2 regions of the Paenibacillus sp. F4 genome follow, and region 2 is predicted to be linked to the other one. Evidence: predicted binding sites of a transcription regulator. Region 2 holds the regulator's gene; the other holds the start of a gene.

Region 1 (9,189 bases), on a different contig from region 2:
CACCTTCCCAATCTGCAGGAATGCCGTCGATATCCACAATGTCTGTGTTCGCCGTAGCGCTGAAATCGTCAGACACAACAATATCAACCGGAAGATAGAAGTTTTTGCCGAGCTTCTTCGCTTTTTCGATAAAACCAAGAGCTACGTCCAGTTTGGATTCATCCAGCAAAGATTGACCCACTTCATGACCTTGAGCTTTGAAGAATGTATAAGTCAAACCGCCACCAATGATTACGTTATCTGCAATGTTCAGCAGGTTGTCGATCACGTCGATTTTGTCTTTTACTTTGGAACCGCCGATAATGGCTGTAAAAGGACGATCTGGATTCGACAGAGCTTTACCAATGACAGACAATTCTTTTTCCATCAGCAGGCCGGAAACAGCTGGAAGAATATGAGCGATACCTTCAGTGGAAGCATGAGCACGGTGTGCTGCACCAAATGCGTCATTCACGAAAACGTCGGCCAGTTCAGCAAATTGCTTCGCCAATTCAGGATCATTCTTTTCTTCTCCTGCATAAAAACGTACATTTTCAAGCAACAGCACGTCGCCGTTTTGCAGTTCAGCCACTTTCGCTTTAACAGCTTCGCCTACCGATTCGTCCACTTTAACTACTGGCTTTTTCAGCAGTTCAGACAAACGTACGCCGACAGGAGTCAGACGCATGGATTCAACAACCTGACCTTTTGGACGTCCAAAGTGACTCGCCAAAACAACTTTTGCACCTTTTTCAATCAGGTAGTTAATGGTTGGCAAGGTTTCACGAATACGCTTGTCATCCGTAATTTTACCGTCCTCAACCGGAACGTTAAAATCTACACGAACAAACACCCGTTTTCCATTCAGTTCTATATCACGTACGCTCTTTTTATTCATCTCCATATTCCTCCGCACCCTTATAATTTTACGAAACAGGAATTTAAGGCACATTTGATATATAAAGAGCGGAAACAATAACCTGTTTCCGCTCTATGTTATTGCTCAATAAGACTGTTCTTATTTAGCCAGTTTTGCGAAGTATTCCAACGTGCGGATCAATTGTGCAGTGTAGGACATTTCGTTGTCATACCAAGCTACAGTTTTCACCAGTTGTTTGTCGCCAACAGTCAGAACTTTAGTTTGAGTTGCATCAAACAAAGAACCGAAAGTGATACCCTTGATGTCGGAAGAAACGATTTGATCTTCAGTGTATCCAAAAGTATCAGGATCGGAAGCTTCTTTCATCGCTGCGTTGATTTCTTCAGCAGTTACGTTTTTCTCCAGAACTGTTACCAACTCAGTCAGGGAACCAGTTGCTACTGGAACACGTTGAGCCGCGCCATCCAGTTTACCTTTCAGTTCAGGAATTACCAGACCGATGGCTTTTGCAGCACCAGTTGTGTTAGGAATAATGTTTTCAGCTGCTGCGCGAGCACGACGGAAGTCACCTTTAGCATGCGGAGCATCCAAAGTGTTTTGGTCGCCAGTGTAAGCGTGAATTGTAGTCATCAAACCTTCGATGATACCGAATTTGTCTTGCAGTGTTTTAGCCATAGGAGCCAAGCAGTTTGTTGTGCAAGAAGCACCGGAGATTACAGTTTCAGTACCGTCCAGAATTTCATGGTTTACGTTATAAACGACAGTTTTCATGTCGCCAGTAGCTGGAGCGGAAATAACAACTTTTTTAGCGCCGCCTTTCAAATGTTTCTCAGCAGCTTCTTTAGTTGTGAAGAAACCTGTGCATTCCAGAACGATATCTACACCCAGGTCTCCCCAAGGCAGTTCTTCAGGGTTGCGGTTAGCCAAAACTTTAACTTCTTTACCGTTTACTTTGAAGAAGCCGTCATGTACTTCTACTTCTCCTTGGAAAGTACCTTGTGTTGTATCATATTTCAACAAATGTGCCAACATTTTGGAATCTGTCAAGTCATTGATTGCTACTACTTCAATACCTTCCACGTTTTGAATCCGGCGGAAAGCAAGGCGTCCAATACGTCCGAAACCGTTAATACCAACTTTAACTGTCATGAGTGAGTTCCTCCCAAAGTTCGTTTAGTTTAGTTTTATATATTCAAGACAGACCCGAAAGCCCGTCAAGACAACACCATTCATAAATCCATCTTAACCATTTAAATAATGACTTACAATCTCGGCAGCAGCGCCTTCGTCGGTGACTAGAATGTCTTCTTGTCCGAAACGCAGTACCGCATGAATAGCGGCCGCCTTGCTCTTGCCTCCAGCTACACCTAGAACCGTATCGGTACGCCTGATGTCCTCTAATCGAAGTCCAAGCGTCAGCATTCTGTGAACAACGACGCCATCTTCGTTAAAGTAATAACCAAACGATTCGGCAACGGCCCCCTCACTGCTGATCTGAGCAAAGGTTTCGGGATCAAGTTTACGTCTATGTGCCATCGCTATGGCGTTGCCTATCCCGTGAATGATGATACGACTCTCGCGAATCAGGTTCAATATATCCTGAATGTTCGTATCTTCAAGCAAGGAGTTGTAAGCATGATTGCTGAGCAAATCCGGTACATGGAGCAGACGGTATTGAGCGCCTACCTTGCGAGCCATTGTGGAAGCAATTGTGTTGGCCTGCATTTCCATGCTTTCTCCCAAACCCCCGCGTGCCGGTACAAACCACCCACCCTTAAGTGGGCCATTAGAAGGTAGTGCCAGTTGTTCCGCCACGTCGGCAATCGTCGTGCCACCTGTTACAGCGACCACATCCTCGTCGTCCATAACACTCAGCAACGCTTTTGCTCCAGCGCGCCCCAGCTCCTGCTTTGTTAACGGAGAAGCATCCGAATCCCCTGGAACGACAACCACCTTCCTCAAACCATAGGCTTGACGAATCTGGTCCTCCAATTGGGACAGGCCGAACAAGTTGTTCGCAATCGGCTCCAGCTGTTCCAGCAGATCCAGTCCTGCTTTGCTCACCTTCATGCCTACACTCTCAATCTCAATTAGCCCTTGAGCTTTAAGAAGATCGGTTTCGGCGCGCAACACGCGCTCAGTCATGTTCAGTGAAGCTGCCAGTGTTCTGCGTCCAACAACATCGGACAGCATAATCTGATGCAGGATCGTGTACCTTTTTTTCAAAACATCCATGAGGTCGGGCAGAAGCTGCTTCTGTATTTCTAATATCTTTCGCATGCTTTCCACTCCCGCACACTTCTAAGTTCTGTCTCTAATGCTCTATCTCTAACTGGTCTTAAAACGTCCCGGGATAACTTTTTAAGTCCCACGTATATCTTAACCAATATTTGCTCCACATGCAAGTCTATCTGAACCTATATTTCTCAACCATTTGCCTGAATATGCGCATTTAATAAAAGCTTGCAATTCACTGCTGTATATCATATAATCATCTTTGTTTCCAATTAGCTGTTTAATTAGTTAGTTGTTTGCATTGATTGAACTATGCGCCCGTGGTCCAACGGATATGACGTAGGCCTCCGGAGCCTGAGATCGAGGTTCGATTCCTCGCGGGCGCGCCATTTTAAATGAACGTTTAAATAAATGAACGTTTAAATACTTCTACATAATGTTTTAACCAATAAGAGCGCTGAGGGCTCTTTTTTTTAATCATTAGTTTGACTTTCTTTGACTTTTTGTTTGAAATTGTTTATCATGTGGTTAATACGGTAACAGTTTATAAATAAGGGACGTGTAATCGGCATGTCCACCAAATCCACTAACGATATTTAAGGGAGGTTTTTTGACGTGAGCTATGTTCCTATGGTAGTAGAACAAAGTAACCGCGGCGAACGCGCCTATGACATTTATTCCAGACTGTTGAAGGATCGCATTATTTTGTTAGGCTCGGACGTCAATGACGTTGTAGCCAACTCTATTATTGCGCAAATGCTGTTTTTGGCTGCCGAAGATCCTGAAAAAGATATTCACTTGTATATTAACAGCCCTGGCGGTTCCATTACAGCTGGTATGGCCATTTTCGATACGATGCAATACATTAAACCTGACGTATCTACGATTTGCGTAGGTATGGCGGCTTCCATGGGCGCGTTCTTGCTGAATGCAGGCGCCAAAGGTAAACGTTTCGCTTTGCCAAACAGTGAAATTATGATTCACCAACCACTGGGCGGTGCACAAGGCCAGGCAACGGATATTGAAATCCGCGCACGCCGCATTCTGAAAATGCGTGATAAACTGAACCGCATTCTCGCAGATCGCACAGGCCAACCACTGGAACGCATTGAAAAAGATACAGACCGTGACTACTTCATGTCCGCTGATGATGCCAAGGAATACGGTATTATTGATAAAGTGCTAACTAGCTCCTCTCCAGAAGGTGTATAAGAGAAAAAATTCACCTCTCGATAGCTGGTAAATGAAAAAAGCTGCTCCGGATGTTCTTATCCGGTAGGCAGCTTTTTGCTTTGTTGTTTTTTTAGGTTATAGACAATTGAACTTGTTTATTTCTACTATTCATTCTGTCCCGCAAAAGGCTTTCCGCCTTGAGGCAGCAGTTGACCGAACGAGTAGGTAAACTCCGGAATTCCATACGCGTATGGCGCATAATCATACAAATCAAACACGATTGTTACTCCACTGTTAGTTACATAAAAATTCTGATCTGCCGCCAGCTCTTTAAATTTACCGAATCCTTCACCAGCCTGAAGCGCATCGATTTTTTTCTTCAAATCAGCATTGAGGAACTTTTTGTAGTCCGGATTTGCCTTCAATACGTCAGACAATTGCAGCAGTTTACCATCAGCGAGCGAGAACGTATATCCTTTACGTGCCGTCATGCCATGTGCGCCACCCGTATACGAGTAATCCTGCATAATCACACTCAGAATACCATCTTTGTTATAGGCAATCGCAAAATCATTTCCGAACTCATACGGTCTTTCTGTTGTAGCCTCTCCCTCAGCCATTATCTTTTTACCTGCTGCCAATATACCCTCTGCATGCTTTTTAAGCACATGGTTAATGGCCTGTTGAGCCTCCGGATTAAGCTTGCTGCCGCTGATTTGCGGGTACTTAATCTTGTAGGACACCTTCGCATTACTCGAAGCTGGAAGGGTTTGAGACGCAATTGTGATCGGATTTAGCTGGCTTTTACTCAGCGTTACTGTTTTCTGAGCTGCACTCCATTGAGCATCTATGCCTAGATAGTCTTTCAGCAGACTCATAGGAATGTATAGCTTCCCAGCGATCTGTTTGGCATCCATGCTACGTGTATTGATTCCATTGACGTTGACGTAGGCATCCGAGGAAGAAGCCATAATGTAAAGTTTATTGTACCCGCTACCTACAGTATATGTCGCTGTTTTCGCATCATAGCTTACTGGAATCCCCAGGCTGTCACGCAGTGCGGCCATCGGAATCATTGTACTCCCGTTCACTTGAACACCTTTAGCGGGCAACGTTTTACCATTCCATTGGATGGTGATTCCTGGTTGCTGTGTTGTCGCTTGCTGCTGCTTCGTCGATGCTGCCTGGATATAGGAAACGGGAACAGCTGCGACTCCTGCTAAAATCCCTGCTGCCAGCAGTGCTGAACCCCATTTTTTTGCATACTTACTCATATTAAGTATTCCTCCTGTTAATGATCTGTATTGTCTATGTGTGATAACCACTTTTCCTATTATATCTATACCCTATTGTATGTAGTTTACAATCTGTACACTCTCCGATTTCAATATGTACACCTAATAACCCTTAGCTATGACAGACTCATTACAAAAAGGTTTCGGTATACAAAAAAAGCCAGCAAGCCAGCCTGCACATGATGCAGACCGCTTGTGGCTTCGTTTGATGATCTATATTAGTTCATTTCGTATTGAGCCGACACCTGTACTTTCACTGTTACTTGCCCTGATTGTATCTCTGTCCCGCCACCTGCTACGTCCAAGAGCGATTTTGACATGGCACTTTCACGTTGTGTAAAGATTTGTGCTTCTCCGCCATCTACCGTCACACTCACAAGGGCACCTAACCCGCGTTTGGCTGCTTTAGCTACAGCACTGGCTTTAGATTGTGCGCTTCCCAATGCCTTAGTAATGGCTTCTTCTTCATAAGTCGAAGGATTTTCCACGGAAAAACGTACATTATCTACGTTATTGGCTCCGGACTTGGTCGCCTCATCCAACAACTGACCGATTTTATCCAAATCGCGGTATTTGACGGAAAGTGTATGGTTGGCAGTGTAGCCTTTGAGCTTCTGCCCTTCTTTTTCGTTATAGGTGTAGTTAGGCTGTACATAAAACTGGCTGGTCTGAATGTCATCTGCGCTGATGCTCCACTTTTCTTTCAGCAGTTGTGTAACCTTGTTCAATTTTGTAGCATTGGCTTTTTGAGCAGCGGCTGCCGTATTCCCTTCCGATTGTACACCGATAGAGAGATAAGCAATATCGGGCTTCGCCAATACTTCCCCGCTTCCAGTCACATTAATTACACCGTTTACCGTCGAAGCTGTTGACGCAGCATAAGCACGATCTGCCCCTGTCCATAATCCTCCTGCTACTCCCCCTGCCATTAATGCTCCTGCGAGAACTGCTGTGGCTACTGTTTTTGTCCAAAGTCTCATTGAATTCAACCTCTTTCTTGTAAATGTTTGTACCTTCCAGACGGGAATGACGGAAAAAGGTTGCAGCCAAGCATACAAATTTCCGAAACAGAGCATGACCACAGGAATTTTAATTATCTATAACTTGAACTTAATACGGTCTCTATATTCAACAAATCCACACATAGAACAGTTAACGGAGGAGCGTTCGAAGACTTTTTTCTGTATACAAAAAAAAGCCCCGAAGGGGCTTTTCACTAAGAGCATACACCATATTACAAAGTAAATCTTTGTTTATTGATTTTCCAGCTCTACCTTACTAACCAGACTTACTAAAGCGTTTACAGCCTGTTCGGCGTCCGCACCTTCAGCACTAATATTGATTTCAGTACCTGTACTGATGGCAAGACTCATAATACCCATGATGCTTTTGGCATTAACCTTTTTGTCTTCTTTTTCCACAAAAATCTCAGATGAATATTTATTCGCTTCCTGTACGAACAACGCAGCAGGTCTGGCGTGCAGTCCTGTTTTCAAGCGTACGACTACCGGATGTTTTGACATGTCAGCTTACCCCCTCATCAAATAAATCTGGACACTACTTACTCCATTTTATTTATCACATTATAACATTAACCCGGGACAGACACTAGAAAAAAAACTAAAAAAACCGGGGCTAAAAGCCCCATGGACACTCTTTTTACGGAATCAGGCCATTTTCGCCCCTAATTTTGTCAGCCATCTCATCAATTTTGCGAAGTCGATGATTTACACCCGATTTACTCACGACCCCTTTGAGCATTTCCCCGACTTCTTTTAAATTCAAATCGGGATGAGCGAGCCGAATTTCTGCCACTTCACGCAGTTTATCAGGCAAGGTCTCCAAACCAACTTCCCTCTCCAGCAACTTAATATTCTCAATTTGCCGGACAGCAGCTCCGATCGTCTTGTTCAAATTAGCCGTTTCACAATTGACAATGCGATTTACGGAATTACGCATATCTCGCATAATGCGTACATCTTCAAATTTGAACAAGGCTTGATGCGCCCCAATGATGCTAAGCAACTCAATGATCTTCTCGCCTTCCTTGATGTAGAGAATAAAACCTTTTTTTCGCTCAATACAGCGAGCATTTAGATGAAATTCATTCGCAAGATCAACGAGTGCCTGACAATGCTCCTCATACATCGAAGAAATTTCAAGATGGTAAGACGACCCTTCAGGATTGTTGACAGATCCACCTGCCATAAAGGCGCCCCGCAAATAAGCCCTCTTACAACAGTTTTTCCGAACGATATCCCTATTAATCCCGTCAGTGAACAAGAAACCTTCTGAGACGATATAAAGATCCTTTAGCAGTTGCTGCACACCATTGGGAATACGGACAATGTACACATTATTTTTTTTCAAGCGCATTTTTTTCCGTACAAGCAGTTCGATATGAAGTTGAAAATGCTTCTTGATCAAGGAGTAAATCCGCCTTGCAATCGCGGCATTTTCTGTGGACACGTCCAATATCACCCTTTTATTCGACAGTTGTACGGATCCGAGCATACGTATGAGCGCAGATAGTTCCGCTTTCTCACAGCAGGACTGGCTTTCAATCATCGTAAGCTCTTTTTTCGTTTGTGCCGCAAAGGACAAGGGACTCACCTCCTTCTTAATATCCAGTTTTGTACCAATTGGTAAATATGCTGGCTCAATTTGTCGGCATCATGCCGTAAATACGTGCGGAACAGAACTAATGTATCTGCCACCACTTTATATCCCCGGTCGGTCAGCTCGCCCATGTCTACTTGAACTGGCTTTGCTCCCTGCTCAGCATACATTTCCTGTACTTGGGGTGGAATTTCTCCGTTATTTACAATGACATAGTCGAAGAGATGATGCCCTACATGCTCAAAAATAGCTTGCAGGTGATCTCCTACCGTATAACCATCGGTTTCCCCAGGCTGGGTCATAACGTTACAGACAAATATTTTGATAGCGTCTGATTTTACTACAGCTTCAGCGAGTTTAGGTACAAGCAAATTTGGTAATATGCTGGTATATAGACTACCAGGGCCAATCAAAATCGCATCGGCTTCATTAATGGCCTCTACAGCCTCAGGCAACGGCTCCACGTGAGTCGGTTCAAGAAAGACGCGTTTGATTCGTCCGCCCGCTTCCGGGATCTTGGACTCCCCGGTAATCACCGTGCCATCTTCCATCTCAGCGCTTAACACAACGCCTTCCTCGGCTGCCGGTAGCACACGTCCCCGGACAGCAAATACACGGCTAAGCTCACGCACCGCCGTTACGAAATCTCCCGATATATCGGTCATCGCTGCTAAAATCAGATTACCTAGGCTATGGCCTGACAATCCTGATCCCGCACCGAAACGGTATTTCAGCATATCTGACATCACTGGTTCCACGTCAGCCAAGGCAGTCAGCACATTGCGAATATCCCCTGGAGGGGGCATCTGCAGCTCACTGCGCAAAATCCCGGAACTTCCGCCATCGTCAGCGACTGTAACAATAGCCGTAATATCTAGCGGCTTTTGCTTTAAGCCCCGCAGCATGACGGACAAGCCGGTTCCGCCGCCCATAACAACAATACGTGGGCGCTCCCGTTGTGATCCGGTCTCTTTCATGATTTCACCTCATTAATGCCGGTCCCGATCA
Region 2 (9,189 bases):
GGCGACAATAACCATAATAGCGGCAAGACTGTATTTTCCGTCTACAGCCAATAAAATGGCGATCATTCCGAGAAACAAGTTACCTAAGGTACACATGTTCGGAATTGATTTGGTAATCATCTCTTCACCTCAATGTATGAATTGTTCCATTATAATCCTTTCACTGTATTACATTTACATTTGCCTGTCAATGAAAACTTGTTCCTGCAAACGTTTAAGACCTTCTTTAATCGTACGCGCACGAACCTCTCCAATACCATCCACTTCATCCAGTTCTTCTATCGTTGCTGTGATGACATGTGGAAAACGTCCAAACCGTTCCACCAGATTATGAATAATCACATTCGGCAAACGCGGTATCTTGTTCAGTACCCGATAGCCACGTGCAGCAATATACTCCTCTGATGTCGCAGCTGAAGAAGGGTAGCCTAGTAAACGTACAATATGATTCACATCCAACAATTCGTCGTCCGTAGAACGTTTGAGTCCCAATATAATTTCACGAATCTTCTCGTCGCTATCGTCTTTGGCATAATCCTTATACAGCAACCAAGCTTCTTCCTCAATGTTGCTGACGAGCTCTTCCATCTGCATACTAATCAGACGGCCCTCATTTCCGAGCTCGTTAATAAATCGTTTGATTTCCATTTTGATGCGCAGCACCATTTCGATCCGCTGGATGACATTAACGACCTCCGGCATGGTAACCAGCTCTTCAAATTCAGATGCTGTCAAATTGGTAGAGGCTTGCCCCAACACGGATCTATATTTTTCTAACGTCTGAATAGCCTGATTGGCTTTCGTTAAAATAACCCCGATTTCCTTGAGCGCATACCGTAATGTCCCCTGATACAAGGTAATAATATTACGCCGCTGGGAAATAGACACAACTAATTTGCCAGTCTGCTTTGCAACTCGTTCTGCTGTCCGGTGCCGAATTCCTGTTTCAATTGAAGAAATAGAGGAGTCCGGAATCAGTTGCGTATTGGCATATAAAATTCTTTTTAAATCCTCGCTCAATATGATTGCGCCGTCCATTTTAGCCAACTCATACAAATAGTTCGGCGAAAAATCACAATTGATGGAGAAACCGCCATCCACGACTTCCATAACTTCTGGGCTATAGCCAACGACCAGAAGAGCACCCGTTTTGGCACGCAAAACGTTTTCCAACCCGTCGCGAAAGGGAGTTCCCGGTGCCACAAGCCGCAGCAAATCGTTCATTTTATCCAGTTGGCTCGCTTCTTTCATTCTCAATGCCCCCTAATCTAATGCGGCTGCCAGTGCATCTGCCACCGTTCCTACTCCTATAATTTGTATCCCTTTCGGATGTGTCCAGCCCTTCAAGCTTTTCTCCGGCATGATCACCCGTTTGAAACCTAGTTTCTCCGCTTCTCGTACTCGCTGTTCTGCTCGGGATACCGCGCGCACTTCACCTGTCAGTCCCACCTCGCCAAAAATCACATCGTACGGCTTTGTAGGAGCATCCCTGAAGCTGGAAGCAATGCTCACAGCTATAGCCAAATCCACCGCCGGTTCATCCAGCTTCACGCCTCCGGCTACGTTGAGATAAGCGTCCTGGTTTTGCAAAAACATGCCCATCCGCTTTTCTAGCACGGCTATGATTAATCCCATTCGATGATGGTCGACTCCTGTGCCCATTCGGCGCGGAGATGGGAAATGCGTAGCTGCAATCAATGCTTGCAGTTCAACCAATACAGGTCGGGTTCCCTCCATACTGGCTACAACAGTAGAACCCGCCACCCCCAGTGGTCGTTCAGACAGGAATAGTTCAGAAGGATTCGACACCTCACGCAAACCGCTTTCAGCCATTTCAAAAATACCAATTTCATTCGTAGAACCGAAACGATTTTTAACTGCACGCAAAAGCCGATACGTATGATGACGCTCTCCTTCAAAATAAAGCACACAATCGACCATATGTTCCAACAAACGTGGACCTGCAATGGCCCCTTCCTTGGTCACATGTCCCACCAATACCGTAGCAATACCTAGCCCCTTGGCAATTCGCATAAAGCGTGAAGTACACTCCCGCACTTGAGCCACACTACCTGGTGCACTCGTCACCTCAGGCAAATATACAGTCTGTATCGAGTCGATGACCAAAAACTCCGGCTTCAAGCTGTCCACCGCTTCTTCAATCGTCTCCAAATTCGTCTCACATAATACGTATAGGCTGGGGGACAAGGCACCGAGCCGATCTGCACGTAGTTTCGTTTGACGGACAGATTCCTCACCAGACACGTACAGCACCTTTAAACCAGTTAAAGCCAGCTCATTAGATGTTTGCAGCATAAGCGTAGATTTACCGATTCCCGGATCACCGCCCACCAAAACGAGTGAACCCGGTACCACACCTCCACCGAGTACTCGATTCAATTCGCCAATTCCCGTCAAAATTCGTGTTTCTTTGCCACTCTCCACCTCTATAATAGGCAGTGGCTTGTCTTTTGTGCTATGAGTAAGAAGGGAAGACCCCATTCCTTGAGTTTTTACAACGCTTTCCGTTTCTTCGACCATGGAATTCCATGCCTGGCATCCAGGACATTTTCCGTACCATTTGGGCGATTCATAACCACATTCCGTACAGGAAAATTTAGTTTTCACTTTAGCCATACTTTGTTCCCTGGCTCCTTATTGACGACGATGATGTCAAATTTATGTTCATACAGCCCAGAAAGAGCTGTAACAATAAAAGTTTACCATTGAAGCTTGGCGGACGTAAAGCAATATCACAAACTTTCCCAAAGCATTTACCCAACCATTTCACCGTGTTTTATACACAAAAAGGGTGTCTTCGCAATAGCTTTCCAGCCTGCGAGACACCCTTTTCTACTATTTATTTAGTAAACTGCTTTAGGACTTGGCAGATACATTATCCTTTTTCGTTACAGTCAATGCACCGTTCTCCTCATCAATGAAGAGAGAGTCACCTTTAGTGATGTTGCCAGTCAACAGTTCCTCGGACAGGCGATCTTCAATATGCTTCTGGATTGCACGACGCAATGGACGCGCACCATACGCTGGATCAAAGCCTTCCTTGGCAAGGAATTTTTTAGCGTTGTCTGTCAACTCGAAGTCCACCTCATACTCATTCAGGCGCTTACGCAGCTCCTCAGACATGAGTGATACAATTTCGGCAATATGTTTTTCTTCGAGAGAATGGAAAACGATAATTTCATCAATCCGGTTCAAGAACTCAGGACGGAAGCTTTTCTTCAGCTCATCCATCACTTTGCCCTTCATATTATCGTAATCCGCTCCAGCGTCCACTACAGCTGTAAAGCCAAGCGTGGAGTTACGTTTAATCGCCTGTGCACCAACATTTGATGTTAGGATGATGAGTGTATTACGGAAATCAACGACACGACCTTTGGAATCTGTCAGACGGCCATCTTCCAGTACTTGCAGAAGAATATTGAATACTTCTGGGTGTGCTTTTTCAATTTCATCCAGCAAGACAACAGAGTAAGGCTTACGACGTACCTTCTCGGTCAGTTGACCGCCTTCTTCATATCCAACGTACCCTGGAGGCGCTCCTACCAGACGGGATGTGGAGTGTTTCTCCATATATTCAGACATATCAATACGGATAACCGCATTTTCATCTCCAAACATGGATTCAGCCAAGGCGCGTGCCAACTCTGTTTTACCCACCCCAGTTGGGCCGAGGAAAATAAAGGAACCGATTGGACGTTTCGGATCTTTCAATCCGGCACGTGCCCGGCGAATCGCCCGGCTTACTGCCTTAACTGCCTCATCCTGTCCAATTACCCGCTCATGCAGTAACTCTTCCATATTCAACAAGCGGTGTGTTTCTTCCTCTTTCAGCTTGCTGACTGGAACACCTGTCCAGATTGCAACGACTTGAGCGATATCCTCTGGGGTAACTTCGGAATCTGTACGACCCTGTTGTTCTTTCCATTGGTTTTTCGTCACGTCTAACTCTTCACGGATTTTTTGCTCTGTATCACGCAACGCTGCCGCTTTTTCAAACTCCTGACTTTGTACCGCTGAATCCTTTTCTTTACGAATATCCTCCAGACGGTTTTCCAGCTGTTTCAGGTTTGGCGGTACAGTGTAAGAATTCAGCCTTACTTTGGAGCCCGCTTCATCAATAAGGTCAATAGCCTTATCTGGCAGGAAGCGGTCGGTGATATAACGATCTGACAATTTTACGGCCGCTTCAATAGCCTCATCTGTGATCTTTACACGGTGATGCGCTTCGTAACGGTCACGCAGACCATACAGAATTTGAATCGCCTCTTCTGGAGAAGGTTGATCCACTGTAATGGGTTGAAAACGACGCTCCAAAGCAGCATCTTTCTCAATATATTTGCGGTATTCATCCAGCGTGGTCGCACCGATGCATTGCAGCTCGCCACGTGCCAGAGCAGGTTTCAGGATGTTGGACGCATCAATTGCGCCTTCCGCTCCACCAGCACCAATCAGCGTATGCAACTCATCAATGAACAACACGATATTACCCGCTTGACGAATCTCGTCCATAATTTTTTTCAAACGATCCTCGAATTCACCCCGATACTTGGTGCCTGCTACCACAGAACCCATATCCAGTGTCATTACGCGCTTGTCACGCAACGTTTCGGGAATCTCATTCGCTATGATTTTTTGGGCCAATCCTTCGGCAATCGCTGTTTTACCTACCCCAGGTTCACCAATCAGAACTGGATTGTTCTTTGTACGGCGGCTGAGCACCTGAATTACGCGTTCAATTTCCTTGCTACGCCCAATAACAGGGTCCAGGTTGTTTTCCTTCGCAGATGCCGTCAGATCGCGTGCCAGACTGTCCAGAGTTGGCGTGCTGACATTAGCTGGAGCACCGTGATGGCTGGAAACAGCCTCGCTGCTGCCGAGTAATTGAAGCACTTGCTGACGCGCTTTGTTCAGACTGATGCCCAGGTTGTTCAGTACGCGTGCTGCTACGCCTTCGCCTTCACGAATAAGACCGAGCAAAATATGTTCTGTACCTACATAGGTATGGCCCAGTTTGCGGGCTTCATCCATAGACAGTTCAATGACTTTTTTGGCGCGTGGAGTATAGGCAATGTTCGTCGGTTGCTCTTGACCGCGTCCAATCAGCGTTTCCACTTCATCCTGGATTTTTTCCAGTCCCAGCCCTAAACCGATTAAGGCTTTTGCTGCTATTCCTTCACCTTCACGAATGAGGCCTAGCAAAATGTGTTCTGTGCCAATGTTGTTGTGTCCCAATCGAACAGCTTCTTCCTGAGCCAAAGCAAGCACTTTCTGTGCACGTTCCGTAAATCTTCCAAACATCATATATCCTGCACCTCCACAGTGTGTATTTCAGATCATTCTATATATTAAAGGGTTGTGCCTAATTTTTGCCGGATCAGCTTCGCCCGGTACATATCGCGCTCACCGGTATTCATTTTATCTCCAAAGCTTTTTTGCAGGAATCCGGGTTGTGTCATCACATTCAGCTCATTCATCGCTGCGGTGGAAGGACGCTCCAAAATTCCTAAATCTACGCCGAGACGTACATCCGACAGACGCTGTGCAGCCTCCTTGGAATCCAACACCGCTGCATATGACAAAATACCGAATGAACGCATCACCCGATCTGTAATTCGCAGCATAGATTCATTCATCAGCCGTTCTCTGGCAGAACGCTCGTGCTCAATAATTTGTAGCACCACGCCATGAAGATTCTCAATAATTTCCGCTTCGGTTTGTCCCAGTGTAATCTGATTAGATACCTGAAACAAATTTCCGACCGCTTCGCTGCCTTCACCATAAATGCCGCGAACTGTAAGGCCTACCTGTGAAACAGCAGACAATATACGATTGATTTGATGAGTCATGACTAATGCGGGCAAATGCATCATCACCGAAGCTCTCATACCTGTGCCGACATTCGTCGGACAACTGGTCAGAAAACCTCTCCGATCATCAAATGCATAATCTACATGCGCTTCAAATGCATCATCAATAATCATAGCGCGTTCCCAAGCTTCCCTAACCTGACATCCCGGATATAAGCACTGGATACGCAGATGATCCTCTTCGTTTATCATAACACTAACCGATTCATCATCGCTAATTAAAACAGCACCGTTACGAGATTCGTTCGCCAAATTAGGACTAATCAAATGCTTCTCAACCAGCACCTGCTTGTCGATCTCATCCAACTCGGATATTTTCAACGTATGAAAAGTACCAAAACCGCCTAAATCATCATACTGAAGGATATCCGTCAAGCGTTGAAGTACTTCTTCCGACTGCTGATTGGTAGCAAGCATGGGAAAAGGCAGATGCTGCAAGTTACGCGCAATTCTCACCCGGCTGCTAATGACAATCTCCGAATCCGCAGCATCACCACGCATCCAGTCACTTAGCGGCTTCTCCGTAAACCGAATATTGGGCATTACGCATCCCTCCTACTCTTCACAAACTTTACTCTTCAGTCATTTCTTTTTCAAGCTTTCTGATTTGATCCCTAAGCTCAGCTGCTGATTCGAATTCTTCCTGTACAATATGCTGTTGCATCTCTTTTTTCAAATCGTCAATTTGCCGTTTAACCTTCAGTCGGCCTCCAGTGCGAACCGGAACTTTACCAACATGATTCGTACTGCCATGCACACGCTTGAACAGAGGGTCCAAACGACTATCAAAATATTGGTAGCACGACGGGCATCCGAAACGTCCCAGCTTACTAAACTGTGCATAGGTCATACCACAGTCCTTGCATTGCAGGTTCTGCGGACTACCGTGACCTGGAGATTGGCTCTTTGTGCTGGAGTCAAAATCCAGCATCCCCGACAACAAGCTATGAATCGAAAAGCCGTTAGGTGTTCCAGGGATCATCTCCCCTTTTTCCTTGGCACACGTCTCACAAATATGAAACTCTGTCTTTTCGCCATTCACAATTTTGGTGAAATGCAAAGTTGCCGGCCGCATATTACATTCTTGGCACAGCATAAAAGCACCTCCTTCAATGTCAGGATTTATACCAACCCCTACATCCAAACGTTAGTCTCTATTCACACACTATTTGGTCGCCAGCAACGAAATCAGCATAGCCTTAAGCAATCTTGCTCGCAGTTGATCACGATAGGGAAGCTTCAGTAATAATGTATCCCTTGATAAAGCAGCCTTCATTAGGTTAGCTTCCCTTTTGCTTAAAAAATGGGCTTCCTCTAACTGATAAATCAGTCCTTCTGCTGCCGATTGGCTTATTTCCTCCCCGATGCTCTGATGAAGATGTGTATGGATGGCATGCTGTGCAGGCAGCTGAATTCGCTGAATACGAATGTAGCCACCGCCACCGCGTTTACTTTCCACCACATAGCCTTTTTCCAGCGTAAACCGGGTGCTAATTACATAATTAATTTGCGACGGCACGCAGGAAAAGCGGTCAGCCAGATCATTGCGCTGAATCTCCACTAAACCTTGGGGACTTTCCAGCAATATACTCTTCAAATATTGTTCAATAATATCGGAAACATTGCGCATTTCATCATCCTCCACTAACGGAAACGCAAGTATTCAAATACATTTCACGCTCCACAGAGTCCGCCGTATATTGAACTTAACCAAACGGTAAAGTCACGAATCTAAGCTGTATATAGGCTATTGCCTGTTCTACATCCATTGGAACTGTACCGTTTTGTCTCTAGTGTGGCCTTTATTTGCGATTAATCATACACTTCTCTTATGTTCATAAGAGTCAGCTCCTAACTATACGCAAATCATTTCGAGCCTCATTTACTTCTTTGCTATCACAATACTTTATACGGCCAATCCATCAGCATAATACTTCTACAGCATTACACGGTTTTGATTGACTTTGACTTTCTTTGACTATATTCATATTATAGCACATTATTCATTTTTGCCAAGGGGTCAATACCATTTTTCGCAATCTAATTATGTTTTATACAATACCATAAAAAAACTCTTCCCATTACAGAAAGAGTTTTGAAAATTATGATAACCACACAGGTTATGTTCCCTGAAAGATGGAGCCTAAGAACAACTAAATGGGCCTTTATCAGAAAAAATCCAATAAGAACGTTTGTTTTACCGGTATTACACGTTTAAGGGCAGACACAGACTCACTGCTACCTTCAATACGCCTCCATTTATACAGATCATCAGCCTGCTGGTAGCCAAGCATCAGAGTCGTCAGTGACTGAATCCCAAGTTTCAAGTCAGCTACTATGGCGTTTTCAGATGAAATGCTTTTATTCACTCTCTCCAGATGCCCTTGCCCTTTCGTCGTAATCGTTAATCTCCATAATCCATCATTCCATGGAGCATACCGATCAGTCAGATTTAAGGTTAAACTTGTTTCCTCTCCAATCTGTTCAAAAGGGTACCTTTCTATAAAAGCAGCTGCATCCACAATACGACCCATAAAATAAGGCACAGTTTCCTGTTGAATTCGTGGATCATCGAGTAAAAATGGTAAATTGTCATCTGCTGGAACGTAAATAAATTTGCCTTGGGTTATCATTGAGTCATGATTTGCAAAATAAGTCCATAAAGCCCGACGAGCCGTCTCATTTTCATATACCAACTCATCACAATTCAACTGTTTATCTTCAATTTTGTATAGTGCATATCCCTGAGGATCTCCTGTTTCTGAGTAATATACCACAGTTCGATAGTTCTCATTTAAAATCCGCTCTTGCCACCATTCCTTATCTCGTACCAGCGTGCCATTATAACGAGATGCATACGCTTGATACACTTGGTCCAGTTCTAAAATATTTTTGACATCGCGTTTGACTGTATCCTCTGTTTTAAGTTTTGCGGGGAATTTTTCAATGGGAATGACGTACTTTTTGTATTCAATATACGTTTCCCATCCAAATTTACGATAGAAGGCAAAGGAGAATGGATGCAGAAAAGAAAGGCTTTGTCCCGCAGACTTCATCTCCTCAAGCGCATGCGTCAACAAGCGTGATACCATGCCACCGCGACGCTTTTCTGGCCATGTTGCCACACCAGCAATGCCTCCCATATCAAAAACCTGACCGTTTATGTATACCTGTAGCGGTAACAAAGTCAGTTTAGCATTCAAGTCATGTCCGTCGAATATTCCCCATGTTTGTTCTGGTTTGAACTTCTTCCTGGCTTTCTCCAGATCCTCCAGGGACATTGTAAACTGAAAAGCATATT

The links. Region 2 encodes CtsR, which represses protease genes until heat stress. Its sites were predicted from a motif close to ATGGTCAATAAAGGTCAAACA; they were not measured.
Region 1: the regulator CtsR is predicted to act here: its motif matches at 3,577-3,597, upstream of clpP (ATP-dependent Clp endopeptidase proteolytic subunit ClpP).

Annotation. Positions count from the first base shown of each region.
Region 1 is NZ_POVS01000011.1:21,567-30,755, reverse strand. Features, by position in the region: gene C1T21_RS11695 (phosphoglycerate kinase) at 1-877, opposite strand, end outside; gene gap (type I glyceraldehyde-3-phosphate dehydrogenase) at 998-2,008, opposite strand; gene C1T21_RS11685 (sugar-binding transcriptional regulator) at 2,102-3,139, opposite strand; tRNA gene C1T21_RS11680 (tRNA-Arg) at 3,409-3,483, shown strand; gene clpP (ATP-dependent Clp endopeptidase proteolytic subunit ClpP) at 3,710-4,306, shown strand; gene C1T21_RS11670 (PdaC/SigV domain-containing protein) at 4,432-5,541, opposite strand; gene C1T21_RS11665 (SIMPL domain-containing protein) at 5,781-6,542, opposite strand; gene C1T21_RS11660 (HPr family phosphocarrier protein) at 6,816-7,085, opposite strand; gene whiA (DNA-binding protein WhiA) at 7,222-8,166, opposite strand; gene C1T21_RS11650 (gluconeogenesis factor YvcK family protein) at 8,172-9,158, opposite strand; gene rapZ (RNase adapter RapZ) at 9,171-9,189, opposite strand, start outside.
Region 2 is NZ_POVS01000029.1:441-9,629, reverse strand. Features, by position in the region: gene pssA (CDP-diacylglycerol--serine O-phosphatidyltransferase) at 1-120, opposite strand, end outside; gene disA (DNA integrity scanning diadenylate cyclase DisA) at 175-1,251, opposite strand; gene radA (DNA repair protein RadA) at 1,264-2,637, opposite strand; gene clpC (ATP-dependent protease ATP-binding subunit ClpC) at 2,878-5,322, opposite strand; gene mcsB (protein-arginine kinase McsB) at 5,367-6,431, opposite strand; gene mcsA (protein-arginine kinase activator protein McsA) at 6,460-6,984, opposite strand; gene C1T21_RS25655 (CtsR family transcriptional regulator) at 7,054-7,518, opposite strand; gene C1T21_RS25650 (GNAT family N-acetyltransferase) at 8,057-9,189, opposite strand, start outside.